3 regions of the Streptomyces sp. NPDC058796 genome follow, and region 3 is predicted to be linked to each of the others. Evidence: predicted binding sites of a transcription regulator. Region 3 holds the regulator's gene; each other region holds the start of a gene.
The links. Region 3 encodes HrcA, which represses chaperone genes, less so after heat shock. Its sites were predicted from a motif close to TTNGCACTCNGNNNNNCNGAGTGCNAA; they were not measured.
Positions count from the first base shown of each region.

Region 1 (5,222 bases), on a different contig from region 3:
CCCGTCTTACCGCCCACCTTCACCCGGAAGGTGCAGTTCCCGTAGAGCGTGTAGTCCTTGTTGCGCCGGTTGCCGGGGACGGACGAGTGCCAGAAGTAGTTGACGGCCACGTTCGTGTGCTTGTCGTGGTACGGCAGCTGCATGTGCCCTGCCGTGCACGTCATCCTCCCCGTGGCGATGGCCTGGACCTTCGGTGAGGTGCGGAAGGACCACGCCATGTGGGCGGGCTTGCCGACGGTGCCGGCCATGTTCACCTGTCCGGTGAACGTCCCGTTGGAGTCCGTCCGCTTGTAGGACGGGGCGGACATCTTGAAGGTGTGCTTGGCCTGGGTGACCCCCGCCTGGGCCGGCACGGCACCGACGGCGAGAACGGCGGCGAGGGCTGAGGAGCCGACGACCGCTGCCCGCCTGGTGGTTATGGAGAACACAGGAATCCTGTCTGCTGACGCGCACGGCGGCAGGGACCACCCGGCTGCCGTGCGCGGATGATGGGACCGATTCGGCTGTGGCCGACGCGCGTCAGGAGTCGAAGTCGATGTCCAGGCCCGACGAGTAGCCCGGCCCGTTCTCATCGTCCGGACGGCGGTGCGTGCCGGTCTTCGGCCAGACGCACACGGCGCGCCAGTGGTACTCGTCCTGCTCGGCCGGTTCGGCCGTGAACACGACGCACTGGCCTGCGGTCAGTTCGCGGAAACCCTCGGCCTCGACGACCGAGAAGTGCGCCCATACCCGTTCCGGAAGGGCATCGGACGCGAGTACGCCCCAGCCCTCTTCGCTGTGCCATTCCAGCACGCGGCCGGTGAACACGTCACCGGGCGGGTTCTCGGGCATTCTTCTTCCCCCTTGCTCACTGGCGCATCGCCGTTCGGCACACGCTGTGGTCAGCAGCGCTCAGCCGAATCGATCATGACGCTAACAGACGCGCCAACGAAAAGTCCCGGCACCCTGATGGGTGCCGGGACTTCTACGAGCGTGTCGCTCAGTGGGCGTGGCCGTGGCCGTGGCCCGCGGCGGCCGGCTCTTCCTCTTCCTTCTTCTCGACGACCAGGGTCTCGGTCGTCAGGAGGAGGGAGGCGATGGAGGCGGCGTTCTCCAGGGCGGAGCGGGTGACCTTGACCGGGTCGATGACGCCGGCCTTGACCAGGTCGCCGTACTCGCCGGTGGCGGCGTTGAAGCCCTGGCCCTTGTCGAGCTCGGCGACCTTGGAGGTGATGACGTAGCCCTCCAGGCCGGCGTTCTCGGCGATCCAGCGCAGCGGCTCGACGGCGGCCTTGCGGACGACCGCGACACCGGTGGCCTCGTCGCCGGTCTTGCCGAGGTTGCCCTCGAGGACCTTGACGGCGTGGACCAGCGCGGAGCCACCACCGGAGACGATGCCCTCCTCGACCGCGGCGCGGGTCGCGGAGATGGCGTCCTCCAGACGGTGCTTGCGCTCCTTCAGCTCCACCTCGGTGGCGGCGCCGACCTTGATCACGCACACGCCGCCGGCCAGCTTCGCGAGGCGCTCCTGGAGCTTCTCGCGGTCCCAGTCGGAGTCGGTGGACTCGATCTCGGCCTTGATCTGGTTGACGCGGCCCTCGACCTCGTCGCGCTTGCCGGCACCGTCGACGATCGTGGTGTCGTCCTTGGTGACGGTGATGCGGCGGGCGGTGCCGAGCACCTCGAGGCCGACCTGGTCGAGCTTGAGACCGACCTCCTCGGAGATGACGGTGGCGCCGGTGAGGACGGCCATGTCCTGCAGCATCGCCTTGCGGCGGTCGCCGAAGCCGGGGGCCTTGACGGCCACCGCGTTGAAGGTGCCGCGGATCTTGTTGACGACGAGGGTCGACAGGGCCTCGCCCTCGACGTCCTCGGCGATGATCAGCAGCGGCTTGGAGGAGTTGGTCTGGATGACCTTCTCCAGCAGCGGCAGCAGGTCGGTGATGGAGGAGATCTTGCCCTGGTTGATGAGGACGTACGGGTCCTCCAGGACGGCCTCCATGCGCTCCTGGTCCGTCACGAAGTACGGCGACAGGTAACCCTTGTCGAAGGCCATGCCCTCGGTGAAGTCCAGCTCCAGACCGAAGGTGTTGGACTCCTCGACGGTGATGACACCGTCCTTGCCGACCTTGTCCATCGCCTCGGCGATCAGCTCGCCGACCTGCTGGTCCTGGGCGGACAGCGCGGCCACGGCGGCGATGTCGGACTTCTCGTCGATCGGCCGGGCGGTGGCGAGGAGGTCCTCGGACACGGCGGCGACGGCCGCGTCGATGCCCTTCTTCAGCAGCGCCGGGGAGGCGCCGGCGGCGACGTTCTTCAGGCCCTCGCGGACCAGCGCCTGGGCCAGGACGGTGGCGGTGGTGGTGCCGTCACCCGCGATGTCGTTGGTCTTGGTCGCCACCTCCTTCACCAGCTGGGCGCCGAGGTTCTCGTAGGCGTCCTCGATCTCGACCTCACGGGCGATGGTGACGCCGTCGTTGGTGATGGTCGGGGCGCCGAACTTCTTGTCGATGACGACGTTGCGGCCCTTGGGGCCGATCGTCACCTTCACCGTGTCGGCGAGCTTGTTGACGCCGCGCTCGAGGGCGCGACGGGCGTCCTCGTCGAACTTCAGGATCTTCGCCATGGGAGCGTGAGCCCTCTTCCGGAAATCTTGGGGTTATACGGCACTGCGCCCCGGGCGCCCGGCTTTTTATGCTCGCGGGAGCCAGGGGCGCAGCTGAACTGCTGGGTGCTTCGGTGAATTACTTCTCGACGATCGCGAGCACGTCGCGGGCCGAGAGGACGAGGTACTCCTCGCCGTTGTACTTCACCTCGGTGCCGCCGTACTTGCTGTAGAGCACGACGTCGCCGACGCTGACGTCGAGCGGAAGACGGTTGCCGTCCTCGAAGCGGCCCGGGCCCACGGCCAGGACGACGCCCTCCTGGGGCTTCTCCTTGGCGGTGTCCGGAATGACCAGGCCCGAAGCCGTGGTCTGCTCGGCGTCGAGCGGCTGGACCACGATGCGGTCCTCGAGCGGCTTGATGGCAACCTTGGAGCTGGCGGTCGTCACGATCCGACCTCCCCCTTCGGAGATCTCACGGGGTTAACTGTCTGAGGTGGCGACCAGGTCGATCCGTCGTCGCGGGTGCCGGACCTGCCCGTCGCTGTGTTGGCACTCTCCGGTGGGGAGTGCCAGAGCCGAGACTATGACCGCGATTAGCACTCGGTCAAGCGGAGTGCCAATGCCGGCGGCGCGTCGGCGGATTTTCGTGGACGCCGGTCCAGGTGGGTGGCCCGCGTCGGAGGGATCAGAGGTAGTCCCTCAGGTCCGCCACCCTCAGCCCCTGCTCCTCGATCGCCTCCAGCAGAGCTTCCGTGCGGGCGCTCAGGCCGGTGCCCGACGGGTGGTCCGGGTCGACGGCCACGATGTCGCCGGGGTGCAGGCGGTGTTCGCCGCGGGCGTAGGTGAGGCCGCCGTCGGCGTTCAGGGCCACCCGCCACAGGACGACGGCCGCGATGCCGCAGTCGGCGGCGGCGCGGAGGGTCGTGGTGTCGTACCGGCCGTAGGGCGGGCGGAACAGGTGGGGGCGGACGCCGAAGCGGGAGCGGAGCTTGGTCTGCTGGCCGCAGATCTCCGCGCGCTGGCCGGCGTAGGGCAGGCCGCGCAGGGAGCGGTGGTCGAGGGTGTGGTTCTGCAGGCTGGCGCCGACCGAGCGCAGCCGGGCGAAGTGGCCGTAGGCGGGTCCGGCGACGGTGTCGGTGAGGAAGAGCGTGACCGGGAGCCGGTGCTCGCGGACCGTGTCGGCGAAGTGCGGGTCGCGCTCGGCGCTGTCGTCGAAGGTCAGGAAGACGACCGGGTCGGCGGTGCGGACGTGGTCCACGACGGGCGGCAGACGCTGTCCCCGGTCGCTGCCCTGGGCGGGCTCCGCGCCCGCCGGGGGCTGCGCGGGTCCGGCGAACTGGGCGCAGCCGGTGAGCAGTACGGCGGCCAGGGCGGCCCCGGCCGGCCGGAACCGCCCGCGCCTCACAGGTAGTCCTCCAGCCGGGCCACGGCGTATCCCTCGGCGGTGACCTTGTCGAGGAACTCGCGGACCATGTCGCGCATGGTGCCGTCCCAGTCGCCCTCGCCCCGGAAGTGGGTGAGGACGATGTCGCCGGGATGGATCTCCCGGTCCCACTCGCGGTAGTCCCAGTGGTCGGCGAAGACCTCCTCGTTCCAGATGGGGGCGTACTCGATGCCGCAGGCCTTGGCGGCGCGCAGGGTGTCGCGGTTGTAGTTGCCGTAGGGCGGGCGGAAGAGGGTGGGGCGCTTGCCGTAGCGCTTCTCGATCACGTCCTGCATGCCGCAGATCTCGCGCTTCTGCTCGGCGTAGGAGAGGCCGGGCAGGTAGGGGTGGTTGAGGGTGTGGTTGTTGAGGGTGACGCCGCGGTCCTGCATCTCCTTGAAGTAGCCGTAGTCCTCCTTGACCAGGTAGTCGCTGAGGAAGGCGGTGTACGGGATCTTCAGCTCGCTCATCATCCGCAGGAACGCCGGGTCCTTCTCGGCGCCGTCGTCGATGGTGAGGAAGACGATCTTCTCCTTGGTGGGGATCGAGGTGAAGACCGGCGGCAGGTTCTCCTGCCCGTCCACCTCGAAGCCCTTGCGGGCCTTGATCTCCGGCTTCTTCGCGGGGGGCGGCGGGGCGGCCAGCGGGACCTTCTTCAGCTTCCAGCGCTTGGCGGCGGCGACCCGGGCGGCGTGCGCCGCGCCCAGTTTGGACGCGTAGGCGTCCAGCGCGCGGGCCGGGGGCGCCTGGAGGGGCTGCTGGCCGGAGGCGCCGCGCGCCTCGGAGGCATCCTGCGCACAGCCGGAGGCGAGGGCGGCGACGGCGAGGGCCGCGGCGGCGCCGCGCATCCGGCGCCTCGCGGACGGCGCCCGATACGCCCTGAACACCCGGCTCTTATCATTTTGTACGACTGCTCGCATGGTGCGGGATCCTCGCAGTCCCCGGACCCCGAACCCGGCCCGACACCGCACCGGGCGCACACCATCCACCGACTGGCCCACAATGTTCCGGTGAACGACCTCGACGCCCTCCTCGCCCTGCTCACCCCGGAGGGCCGCGCCCTCCTCGACGAGGTGCGCGACACCGAACCGGCACGGGAGCTGGCGGTCGCGACCCGGTTGCGGCGCGCGCACCCCGCGGAGCTGGTGTCGGCGGCGCTCGGACAGGCGCGGCTGCGGCAGCGGGCGGTGGCGAAGTTCGGCGCGGAGGACGCC
Region 1 is NZ_JBHYOP010000002.1:306,937-312,158, reverse strand. It holds gene ACFW47_RS06765 (hypothetical protein) at 1-428, opposite strand, end outside; gene ACFW47_RS06760 (cold-shock protein) at 520-831, opposite strand; gene groL (chaperonin GroEL) at 980-2,605, opposite strand; gene groES (co-chaperone GroES) at 2,724-3,032, opposite strand; gene ACFW47_RS06745 (polysaccharide deacetylase family protein) at 3,271-3,990, opposite strand; gene ACFW47_RS06740 (polysaccharide deacetylase family protein) at 3,987-4,856, opposite strand; gene ACFW47_RS06735 (methyltransferase domain-containing protein) at 4,911-5,222, shown strand, end outside.
Region 1: a site for HrcA is predicted at 3,179-3,205, ahead of groES (co-chaperone GroES). Genes of this name have one in related genera too.

Region 2 (5,222 bases), on a different contig from region 3:
ATCAACCGGAACCGGTCGATCAGAAGTCCATGTCACCGCCCGGCATGCCGCCCGGAGCACCGGCCGCGGCGGCCTTCTCCGGCTTGTCGGCGATGACGGCCTCGGTGGTGAGGAACAGCGCGGCGATGGAGGCGGCGTTCTGCAGCGCGGAACGGGTCACCTTCGCCGGGTCGATGATGCCCTCGGCGATCATGTCGACGTACTCGCCGGACGCGGCGTTCAGGCCGTGGCCGACGGTCAGGTTGCGGACCTTCTCCACGACGACGCCGCCCTCGAGACCACCGTTGACGGCGATCTGCTTCAGCGGGGCCTCCAGGGCGAGCTTCACGGCGTTGGCGCCGGTCGCCTCGTCACCCGTCAGCTCCAGCTTCTCGAAGACCTGGGAGGCCTGGAGCAGGGCCACGCCACCACCGGCGACGATGCCCTCCTCGACGGCCGCCTTCGCGTTGCGAACGGCGTCCTCGATGCGGTGCTTGCGCTCCTTGAGCTCGACCTCGGTGGCGGCACCGGCCTTGATGACGGCCACGCCGCCGGCCAGCTTCGCCAGGCGCTCCTGGAGCTTCTCGCGGTCGTAGTCCGAGTCGCTGTTCTCGATCTCGGCGCGGATCTGGTTGACGCGGCCGTTGACCTGGTCGGTCGAGCCGGCGCCGTCGACGATGGTGGTCTCGTCCTTGGTGATGACGACCTTGCGGGCGCGGCCCAGGAGGTCCAGGGACGCGTTCTCCAGCTTGAGGCCGACCTCCTCGGAGATGACCTCGCCGCCCGTGAGGATGGCGATGTCGCCGAGCATGGCCTTGCGGCGGTCACCGAAGCCCGGGGCCTTGACGGCGACGGACTTGAAGGTGCCGCGGATCTTGTTGACGACCAGGGTCGACAGGGCCTCGCCCTCGACGTCCTCGGCGATGATCAGCAGCGGCTTGCCCGACTGCATGACCTTCTCCAGGAGCGGCAGCAGGTCCTTGACGTTGCCGATCTTGGAGTTGGCGATCAGGATGTACGGGTCGTCGAGCGACGCCTCCATACGCTCCATGTCGGTGGCGAAGTACGCCGAGATGTAGCCCTTGTCGAAGCGCATACCCTCGGTGAGCTCCAGCTCCAGACCGAAGGTCTGGGACTCCTCGACGGTGATGACGCCTTCCTTGCCGACCTTGTCCATGGCCTCGGCGATGAGCTCGCCGATCTGGGTGTCGGCGGCGGAGATGGAGGCCGTGGAGGCGATCTGCTCCTTGGTCTCGACGTCCTTCGCCTGCTCCAGCAGGGCGGCGGAGACGGCCTCGACGGCCTTCTCGATACCGCGCTTCAGGGCCATCGGGTTGGCGCCGGCCGCGACGTTGCGCAGGCCTTCCTTGACGAGGGCCTGGGCGAGAACGGTCGCGGTGGTCGTACCGTCACCGGCGACGTCGTCCGTCTTCTTGGCGACTTCCTTGACCAGCTCGGCGCCGATCTTCTCGTACGGGTCCTCGAGCTCGATCTCCTTGGCGATGGAGACGCCGTCGTTGGTGATCGTGGGCGCGCCCCACTTCTTCTCGAGGACGACGTTGCGGCCCTTGGGGCCGAGCGTCACCTTGACGGCGTCCGCGAGCTGGTTCATGCCGCGCTCGAGGCCGCGCCGCGCCTCCTCGTCGAACGCGATGATCTTGGCCATGTGAAGTGGTCCCTCCAGGACTGGGGGTGATTCCTTCGGACCGCGCCCGCGCCCGCGACGGACGGCTCGCCGGCCTCGTGGTTCCTTCCCCACCCGGCCCGCGGGCCTCACCGACCCGGTCCTTCGTTGTCACTCTCACCTTCAGAGTGCTAACGCCAATGATTAGCACTCGCCCCCATCGAGTGCAAGCGCCTACCGAGGATCCGCGCCCGCGCTCAGCCACCCGCGAACACGGTCGGGCCGCCGACGTCCGGGCAGACCGAAGGGCCCGCACCCCGGGTGAGGTGCGGACCCTTCGGAGAAGAACCGTTTACTTGCGGTGGCCGAACGTCTCAGGCGCTGAGGCGAACCATGTCGGCCTGCGGGCCCTTCTGACCCTGCGAGATCTCGAACTCGACCCGCTGGCCTTCTTCGAGGGTGCGGTAGCCGTCCATCTGAATCGCGCTGTAGTGGACGAAAACATCCGCACCACCGTCGACCGCGATGAAGCCGTACCCCTTCTCCGCGTTGAACCACTTGACGGTGCCCTGAGCCATGCCTAACTCCCCTATTACTGGCCCTTGCACAGATCCGCACTTCGCGGACCCGGGTCAGACCTCACCCCCCACGACTGGGGGCGTGCGCCGGAACGCGTCGACCGCGGCTGAATGTATCTGTCCAACTGCCGTCTGCAACAGGTCAATCGGACGAGAAATCTGGACGCACCCGGTCCGGAATATGGCGAGCTTTCGCCTGAATTCGGGTCAAGTCGGGTGTCACAAAGAGAACAAAAGCCGCGAAATACGCCTGCATTTTGGCTGCATCTTGTCGGGCGCAAAGCAGGAATTCGGGGCTCCGGATCTTTCGATCGGGAGCGCGTTCCCCAACTCTACCGCGCTCAATCACATGGAATTGCCCCCTCCGCTTCTCTCACGGAGGGGGCAACGGGCACTACGAGGCGTGTCAGCCGCCGGCGACCGCCGGGATGATGGAGACGCCCGCACCGTCCGGCGTGGCGGTCTCCAGGCCCTGCTCGAAGCGCACGTCATCGTCGTTGACGTACACGTTGACGAAGCGGCGCAGCTTGCCCTGGTCGTCCAGGACGCGGGCGGCGATGCCGGTGTGGTTCTTCTCCAGGTCGGCGATGACCTCCCCGAGGTTCGCGCCGTCGGCGGCGACCTCGGCCTGGCCGCCGGTGTAGGTACGCAGGATGGTCGGGATACGAACGGTCACGCTCATGCGAGGCCAGCCTCTCGGAAGGAGTCGAGGTTCGGTCGGATGGTGGCGGTGAGGCCGGTGCCGGCCACCGCGTCGAGGGTCTTGAGGCCGTCGCCGGTGTTGAGGACGACCGTGGTCAGCGACGGGTCCAGCACGCCGTCCTCGACCAGCTTCCTGGTCACGCCCACCGTCACACCGCCGGCGGTCTCCGCGAAGATGCCCTCCGTGCGGGCGAGCAGCTTGATCGCGTCGACGACCTGCTCGTCGGTCACGTCCTCCACCGCGCCCCCCGTGCGGCGCGCGATGTCGAGGACGTACGGCCCGTCCGCCGGGTTGCCGATGGCCAGCGACTTGGCGATGGTGTCCGGCTTCTGCGGGCGTACGACGTCGTGCCCGGCCTTGTACGCGGTGGACACCGGCGAGCAGCCCTCGGCCTGGGCGCCGAAGATCTTGTACGGCTTGTCCTCGACCAGCCCGAGCTTGATCAGCTCCTGCAGCCCCTTGTCGATCTTCGTGAGCTGGGAACCGGAGGCGATCGGGACGACGATCTGGTCGGGCAGCTTCCAGCCGAGCTGCTCGCAGATCTCGTACGCGAGGGTCTTCGAGCCCTCCGCGTAGTACGGCCGCAGGTTGACGTTGACGAAGCCCCAGCCCTCGCCGGCCGGGTCGCCGATCAGTTCGGAGCAGAAGCGGTTGACGTCGTCGTAGTTGCCCTCGATGCCGACCAGCTCACCGCCGTAGACGGCGGCCATGACGACCTTGCCCTGCTCCAGGTCGTGCGGGATGAACACGCAGGACCGGAAGCCGGCGCGGGCGGCGGCGGCGCCGACGGCGCCGGCCAGGTTGCCGGTGGAGGAGCAGGAGAGGGTGGTGAAGCCGAAGGCGCGGGCGGCCTCCAGGGCCTGGGCGACGACGCGGTCCTTGAAGGAGTGCGTCGGGTTGCCGGAGTCGTCCTTGACGAACAGCTTGCCGGCTTCGACGCCCAGCTCGCGGGCGAGGTTGTCGGCCTTGACCAGCTTGGTCCAGCCCGGGTTGATGTTCGGCTTGGTCGCCACGTCGGCGGGGACGGGCAGCAGCGGCGCGTAGCGCCAGATGTTCGCGGGGCCCGCCTCGATGCGTCCCCGCAGCTCCTCGGTGTCGTACGCCGAGAAGTCGTAGGCGATCTCCAGCGGGCCGAAACACTCCTCGCAGGCGAAGAGCGGGCCGAGCGGCACGCGGTGACCGCACTCGCGGCAGGAGAGCGCCGCGGCGGGGCCGAGGTCGGCCGGGGAGGCGGCGGAGGGGGTGGAAGCGGAGGTGTCGGTGTTGCTTGCGACAGTCTGCACAGCCATGTGAGGCGAGGCCCTTTCTCCTCATCTTCCTCACGACGCATCTCGCCGTGAGACGGATTTGGCACCTTCCCTAGCCGGGAGCCTCGCCACGTCCGTGTGACAAGAACCGACTGGAGGGTTGCCGGGGCTTCATCGGGCCGTATCCCTCTGCCCCTCTGGATGAGCGGTGTTCAGTTGTTGGTCACGCGGCGACCCCGGCATGCGATGGTCGCCCGCGTTGTTCAAGACTGTAACCGACGGCCATGACGGTTGAGATAGTCGTCCGAACCGCGAGATGGATCACAGAGGGAGCCACCGACCGTGCTGGAAGAAGTCGAGCGCTGGCTGGACGCACGCTCCTGGTCCGTGACGGACCGGCCGCTCCAGCGGCTCCTGGCCGCCAAGCACGCCGGCGGGCAGTCGGTCAGCGTGGTGCTGCCCGCCCTCGACGAGGAGGCGACCGTCGGCGGCATCGTCTCGGTGATCCGCCGGGAGCTGATGGAGCGGGTGCCGCTCGTCGACGAGCTGGTGGTGGTGGACTCCGGGTCGCGGGACCGCACGTCGGAGGTGGCCGCGGCGGCGGGCGCGCGGGTCGTGCACCGGGACGCGATCCTGCCGCGCATCCCGGCGGTGCCCGGCAAGGGCGAGGTGCTGTGGCGCTCGCTGCTGGTCACCGGCGGCGACATCGTCTGCTTCGTCGACGCCGACCTGCGCGAGTTCCGCGCCGACTTCGTCTCCGGCATCGTGGGCCCGCTGCTCACCGACCCGGACGTGCACCTCGTCAAGGCCATGTACGACCGCCCGCTCGGCGCGGCGCCCGGCCAGGGCGGCCGGGTCACGGAACTGATGGCCCGCCCGCTGCTCAACATGCACTGGCCGCGGCTGGCGGGCTTCGTCCAGCCGCTCGGCGGCGAGTACGCGGCCCGCCGCTCCCTGCTCGAACAGCTGCCCTTCCCCGTCGGCTACGGCGTCGAGCTGGGGATGCTGGTCGACGCCCTGCACCTGGTGGGCCTCGATGCCCTCGCGCAGGTCGACGTCGGGGTCCGCAGGCACCGGCACCAGGACGGCCA
Region 2 is NZ_JBHYOP010000004.1:352,633-357,854, forward strand. It holds gene groL (chaperonin GroEL) at 20-1,645, opposite strand; gene ACFW47_RS13465 (cold-shock protein) at 1,978-2,181, opposite strand; gene ACFW47_RS13470 (MoaD/ThiS family protein) at 2,588-2,863, opposite strand; gene thrC (threonine synthase) at 2,860-4,173, opposite strand; SAM riboswitch class I at 4,192-4,339, opposite strand; gene ACFW47_RS13480 (glucosyl-3-phosphoglycerate synthase) at 4,474-5,222, shown strand, end outside.
Region 2: a site for HrcA is predicted at 1,808-1,834, ahead of groL (chaperonin GroEL). Genes of this name have one in related genera too.

Region 3 (5,222 bases):
CCAGGTACTTCGAGGAGCTCCAGCCTCCCGAGGGTGTGCGGGTCGAGCTTCTCCGGGGGGAAATCGTGATGATGGCCACCCCTGACCTGGTCCACAACATGATCGTGGAAGACGTACTGGACCAGATTCCGCGCAGACGTTGGTCGAGGCTGCAGACTCAGGACGTTGACATCATCGACGAAGCCAGCGAGCCGGTGCCCGATCTCGTGGTCCTCGCACGCGACGCCCTGCCGGGGTCGGGCCGACTGCTGCCGTCGGGACTTCTGACGCTGGTGGTCGAGGTCGTGTCCAAGACCAGCGTGATCCGGGACTACACCATCAAGCGGTCGATCTACGCTGCGGGCAAGGTCCCGGCCTACCTGGTAGTCGACCCGATCATGGCGCACTGTGTCCTGTTCACGCTGCCCGCCGGGGACGGAGAGGACGCGGACTACCAGGCGCAACTGACGGTGAAGTTCGGTGATCCCTTGCCGCTGGAGATGCTCGGCACCAACCTTGACACCAGCGAGTTCGGCACCTTCACCGGCGTCAGGCCCCACCGCTACCCGTGACGAAGTCGATCAGTTCCTCCACCCGCCCCAGCAGCGCCGGCTCCAGGTCCTTGTACGACCCCACCCGCGCCAGGATCGCCTGCCACACCGCCCCGGTGTTCTCCGACGGCCACCCCAGCGCCCGGCACACCCCCGTCTTCCAGTCCTGGCCGCGCGGCACCCGGGGCCAGCCCTCGATCCCCAGCGACGACGGCTTCACCGCCTCCCAGATGTCGATGTAGGGATGGCCGACGACCAGCGCGTGCTCGCTCGTCACGGACTCCGCGATCCGCCACTCCTTCGAACCCGGCACCAGGTGGTCCACCAGGACCCCGAGCCGCGCGTCCGGGCCCGGAGCGAATTCGGTGACGATCGAGGGGAGGTCGTCGACACCTCCCAGGTACTCCACCACCACGCCCTCGATGCGCAGGTCGTCGCCCCAGACCTTCTCGACCAGCTCGGCGTCGTGCCGCCCCTCGACGTAGATGCGCCCGGCGCGCGCCACCCGCGCGCGGGCCCCCGGAACCGCCACCGAACCCGACGCCGTACGGGAGGGCCGCACCGGACCCGGGGACGACGACGGCCGCACCAGCGTCACCACCCGCCCCTCCAGCAGGAAGCCGCGAGGTTCCATCGGGAAGACCCGGTGCTTTCCGAAGCGGTCCTCCAAGGTCACCGTGCCGGCCTCGCAGCCGATCACCGCGCCGCAGAACCCGGTGCCGGGCTCCTCGACCACCAGACCGGGGTCGGCCGGGACCTCGGGTACCGGCTGCGGCTTCTTCCACGGAGGGGTCAGGTCGGCGGAGTACTGGCGCATTCTGCCGACGATACGAGGAACCCAGGCCCCAAGATCAGCGCGACACGCCGAAGCGTGCCGCCAGCGCGTCCCGTTGGGCCCGCACGAACGCCGCGTCCACCACCGCCCCGTGCCCCGGCACGTACAGGGCGTCCTCGCCGCCCAGCTCCAGCAGCCGGTCCAGCGCGGCCGGCCACCGGGACGGTACGGCGTCGGAGCCCGCCTGCGGCTCGCCGGACTCCTCGACCAGGTCGCCGCAGAAGACGACCTCCACCTCGCCCGGCACCAGCACCGCCAGGTCGTGGCCGGTGTGCCCGGGGCCCACGTTGGCCAGCAGGACCTGCCGGCCGCCGCCCAGGTCGAGGGTCCACTCGCCGCACACCTCGTGCCGGACGCCGACCAGCGCGTCGGCCGCCTCCTGAGCGGACCGCGCCTCCAGCCCCTCCGCCTCCGCCTCCGCGCACAGCGCCTCCCGCCCGTGTCCGCCCCGAGCGAACACCGCGCCGGTGCCCACCGCCCCGTACACCTCCGCGCCCGCGAACGCCGCCGCGCCGAAGACGTGGTCGAAGTGCGGGTGGGTCAGCGCGAGATGCGTCACACGGTGACCGGCGAGCGCCTGCGCCGCGGCGCGCAACCGGGCGCCCTCGGAGAGGCTCGACCCGGCGTCCACGAGCAGCGCGGCGCCCGCGCCGACCACCAGCCCCGCCGTGCAGTCCCACCCCGGCAGGCGGCACCGCCCCACCCCCGGGGCCAGCCGCTCCCACCCCAGCTCTTCCCAAGTCACGCTCATGACGGCGACGCTATCGGGGCACGCGCCCCCGGCGCGGCGGCACCGTACCGGCGGTGACCGGCCCGGTGCCCGGCCTTGCCGTGGGTGTACCCCACAGCCGTACACTGGGCCGGGGAAGTCTGGCACTCGCGCACCGTGAGTGCCAGGACAGACAGGCAGGACAACGGGCCGACGACTTCTGGAGGTGTGCGCGATGCTCAGTGAACGCAGGCTGAAGGTGCTGCGCGCCATCGTCCAGGACTACGTCGGCACCGAGGAGCCCGTCGGTTCCAAGGCCCTCACCGAGCGGCACAACCTCGGCGTCTCCCCGGCCACCGTGCGCAACGACATGGCGGCCCTGGAGGACGAGGGGTTCATCGCCCAGCCGCACACCAGCGCGGGACGCATCCCGACCGACAAGGGCTACCGGCTCTTCGTCGACAAGCTGGCCGGCGTCAAGCCGATGACCGCGCCCGAGCGCCGCGCCATCCAGAACTTCCTGGAGGGCGCCGTCGACCTCGACGACGTCGTGGCCCGCACGGTGCGGCTGCTCGCGCAGCTCACCCGGCAGGTCGCCGTCGTGCAGTACCCGTCGCTGACCCGCTCGACCGTGCGCCACGTCGAGCTGCTCTCGCTCGCGCCCGCGCGTCTGATGCTCGTGCTGATCACGGACACCGGGCGGGTCGAGCAGCGCATGGTCGACTGCCCGGCGCCGTTCGGCGAGGCGTCCCTCGCCGATCTGCGGGCGCGGCTCAACAGCCGGGTGGCGGGGCGGCGGTTCACGGACGTGCCCGGTCTGGTGGAGGACCTCCCGGAGGCCTTCGAGGCCGAGGACCGGGGTACGGTCTCCACCGTGCTCTCCACTCTCCTGGAGACGCTGGTCGAGGAGAACGAGGAGCGGCTGATGATCGGCGGCACCGCCAATCTCACCCGCTTCGGGCACGACTTCCCCTTGGTGATCCGGCCGGTGCTCGAGGCGCTGGAGGAGCAGGTCGTGCTCCTCAAGCTGCTCGGCGAGGCGAAGGATCCGGGCGTGACCGTCCGTATCGGTCATGAGAACGCCCACGAAGGACTCAACTCCACGTCCGTCGTGTCGGTGGGCTACGGTTCGGGCGGCGAGGCGGTTGCCAAGCTCGGCGTGGTCGGACCGACCCGCATGGACTACCCGGGAACGATGGGAGCGGTACGCGCAGTGGCACGGTACGTCGGACAGATCCTGGCGGAGTCGTAGGTGGCCACGGACTACTACGCCGTACTCGGCGTGCGCCGCGACGCGTCCCAGGACGAGATCAAGAAGGCGTTCCGGAGGCTCGCCCGCGAGCTGCACCCGGACGTCAATCCCGATCCGAAGACCCAGGAGCGGTTCAAGGAGATCAACGCCGCCTACGAGGTGCTGTCGGACCCGCAGAAGAAGCAGGTCTACGACCTCGGCGGAGACCCGATGTCCCAGGCGGGCGGTGGCGGAGCCGGCGGCTTCGGCGCGGGCGGCTTCGGGAACTTCTCGGACATCATGGACGCGTTCTTCGGCACGGCGTCGCAGCGCGGACCGCGCTCGCGCACCCGCCGGGGCCAGGACGCCATGATCCGCATCGAGGTCGAGCTGGACGAGGCGGCCTTCGGCACGACCAAGGACATCCAGGTCGACACGGCCGTGGTCTGCAACACCTGCAACGGCGAGGGCGCCGCCCCGGGCACCTCGGCGCAGACGTGTGACATGTGCCGCGGCCGCGGCGAGGTCTCGCAGGTCACCCGGTCCTTCCTGGGCCAGGTCATGACCTCGCGGCCCTGCCCCCAGTGCCAGGGCTTCGGCACGGTGGTCCCGACCCCGTGCCCCGAGTGCGCGGGCGACGGCCGCATCCGCTCCCGTCGCACGCTGACGGTGAAGATCCCGGCCGGCGTCGACAACGGCACCCGCATCCAGCTCGCGGGCGAGGGGGAGGTCGGCCCCGGCGGCGGTCCCGCCGGCGACCTGTACGTCGAGATCCACGAGCTGCCCCACTCGACCTTCCAGCGCCGCGGCGACGACCTGCACTGCACGGTCACCATCCCGATGACGGCGGCGGCCCTCGGCACGAAGGTGCCGCTGGAGACCCTGGACGGCATGGAGGAGGTCGACATCCGCCCGGGCACCCAGTCCGGCCAGTCGATCCCGCTGCACGGCCGGGGCGTCACCCACCTGCGCGGCGGCGGCCGGGGCGACCTGATCGTCCACGTCGAGGTGACCACGCCGACCAAGCTCGACCCCGAACAGGAACGCGTGCTGCGCGAGCTCGCCAAGATGCGCGGCGAGGAGCGTCCGCAGGGGCAGTTCCAACCGGGTCAGCAGGGCCTCTTCTCCCGTCTGAAGGACGCCTTCAACGGGCGCTGACGGGCACGTGGCGAGGTAGGGCGCCAGGAGCCTTCCGATGCGGATGCTCCTGGCGTATGCCAACGGAAGCCCGGATTCGGACTTGTTCGGAGGACGTGACAACATGCGCTCATGTCCTCCGCACTGACCGATCTCTTCCCCTACCCGATCGTGCAGGCGCCCATGGCGGGCGGCGTCTCCGTGCCGCAGCTCGCGGCCGCGGTCTGCGATGCGGGAGGGCTGGGATTCCTCGCCGCCGGGTACAAGACCGCGGACGGCATGTACCAGGAGATCAAGCAGCTGCGGGGACTGACGGCCCGCCCCTTCGGCGTCAACCTCTTCATGCCGCAGCCCGAGACGGCCGACCCGGCCGCCGTCGGCGTCTACGCCCATCAGCTGGCCGGCGAGGCCGCCTGGTACGAGACGGAGCTCGGCGACCCCGAGTGCGGCCGGGACGACGGCTACGAGACCAAGCTCGCGGTGCTGCTGGACAACCCGGTGCCGGTGGTGTCGTTCCACTTCGGCGTCCCGAGCCGCGAGGTCGTCGACTCCCTGCACCGCGTCGGCACCTTCGCGCTGGTCACCGCGACCACCGCGGACGAGGCCCGGGCCGTCGAGCACTGTGGCGCCGACGCGGTGATCGCACAGGGCGCCGAGGCCGGCGGACACCAGGGCACGCACCGGGACAGTCCGGAGACCGGCGGCTCGGGCACCGGGCTGCTGTCCCTGGTCGCCCAGATCCGCGAGGCGGTCAGCCTGCCCGTCGTCGCCGCCGGCGGC
Region 3 is NZ_JBHYOP010000001.1:625,978-631,199, reverse strand. It holds gene ACFW47_RS02870 (Uma2 family endonuclease) at 1-551, shown strand, start outside; gene ACFW47_RS02865 (DUF3097 domain-containing protein) at 529-1,347, opposite strand; gene ACFW47_RS02860 (MBL fold metallo-hydrolase) at 1,382-2,116, opposite strand; gene hrcA (heat-inducible transcriptional repressor HrcA) at 2,310-3,326, shown strand; gene dnaJ (molecular chaperone DnaJ) at 3,327-4,463, shown strand; gene ACFW47_RS02845 (nitronate monooxygenase) at 4,575-5,222, shown strand, end outside.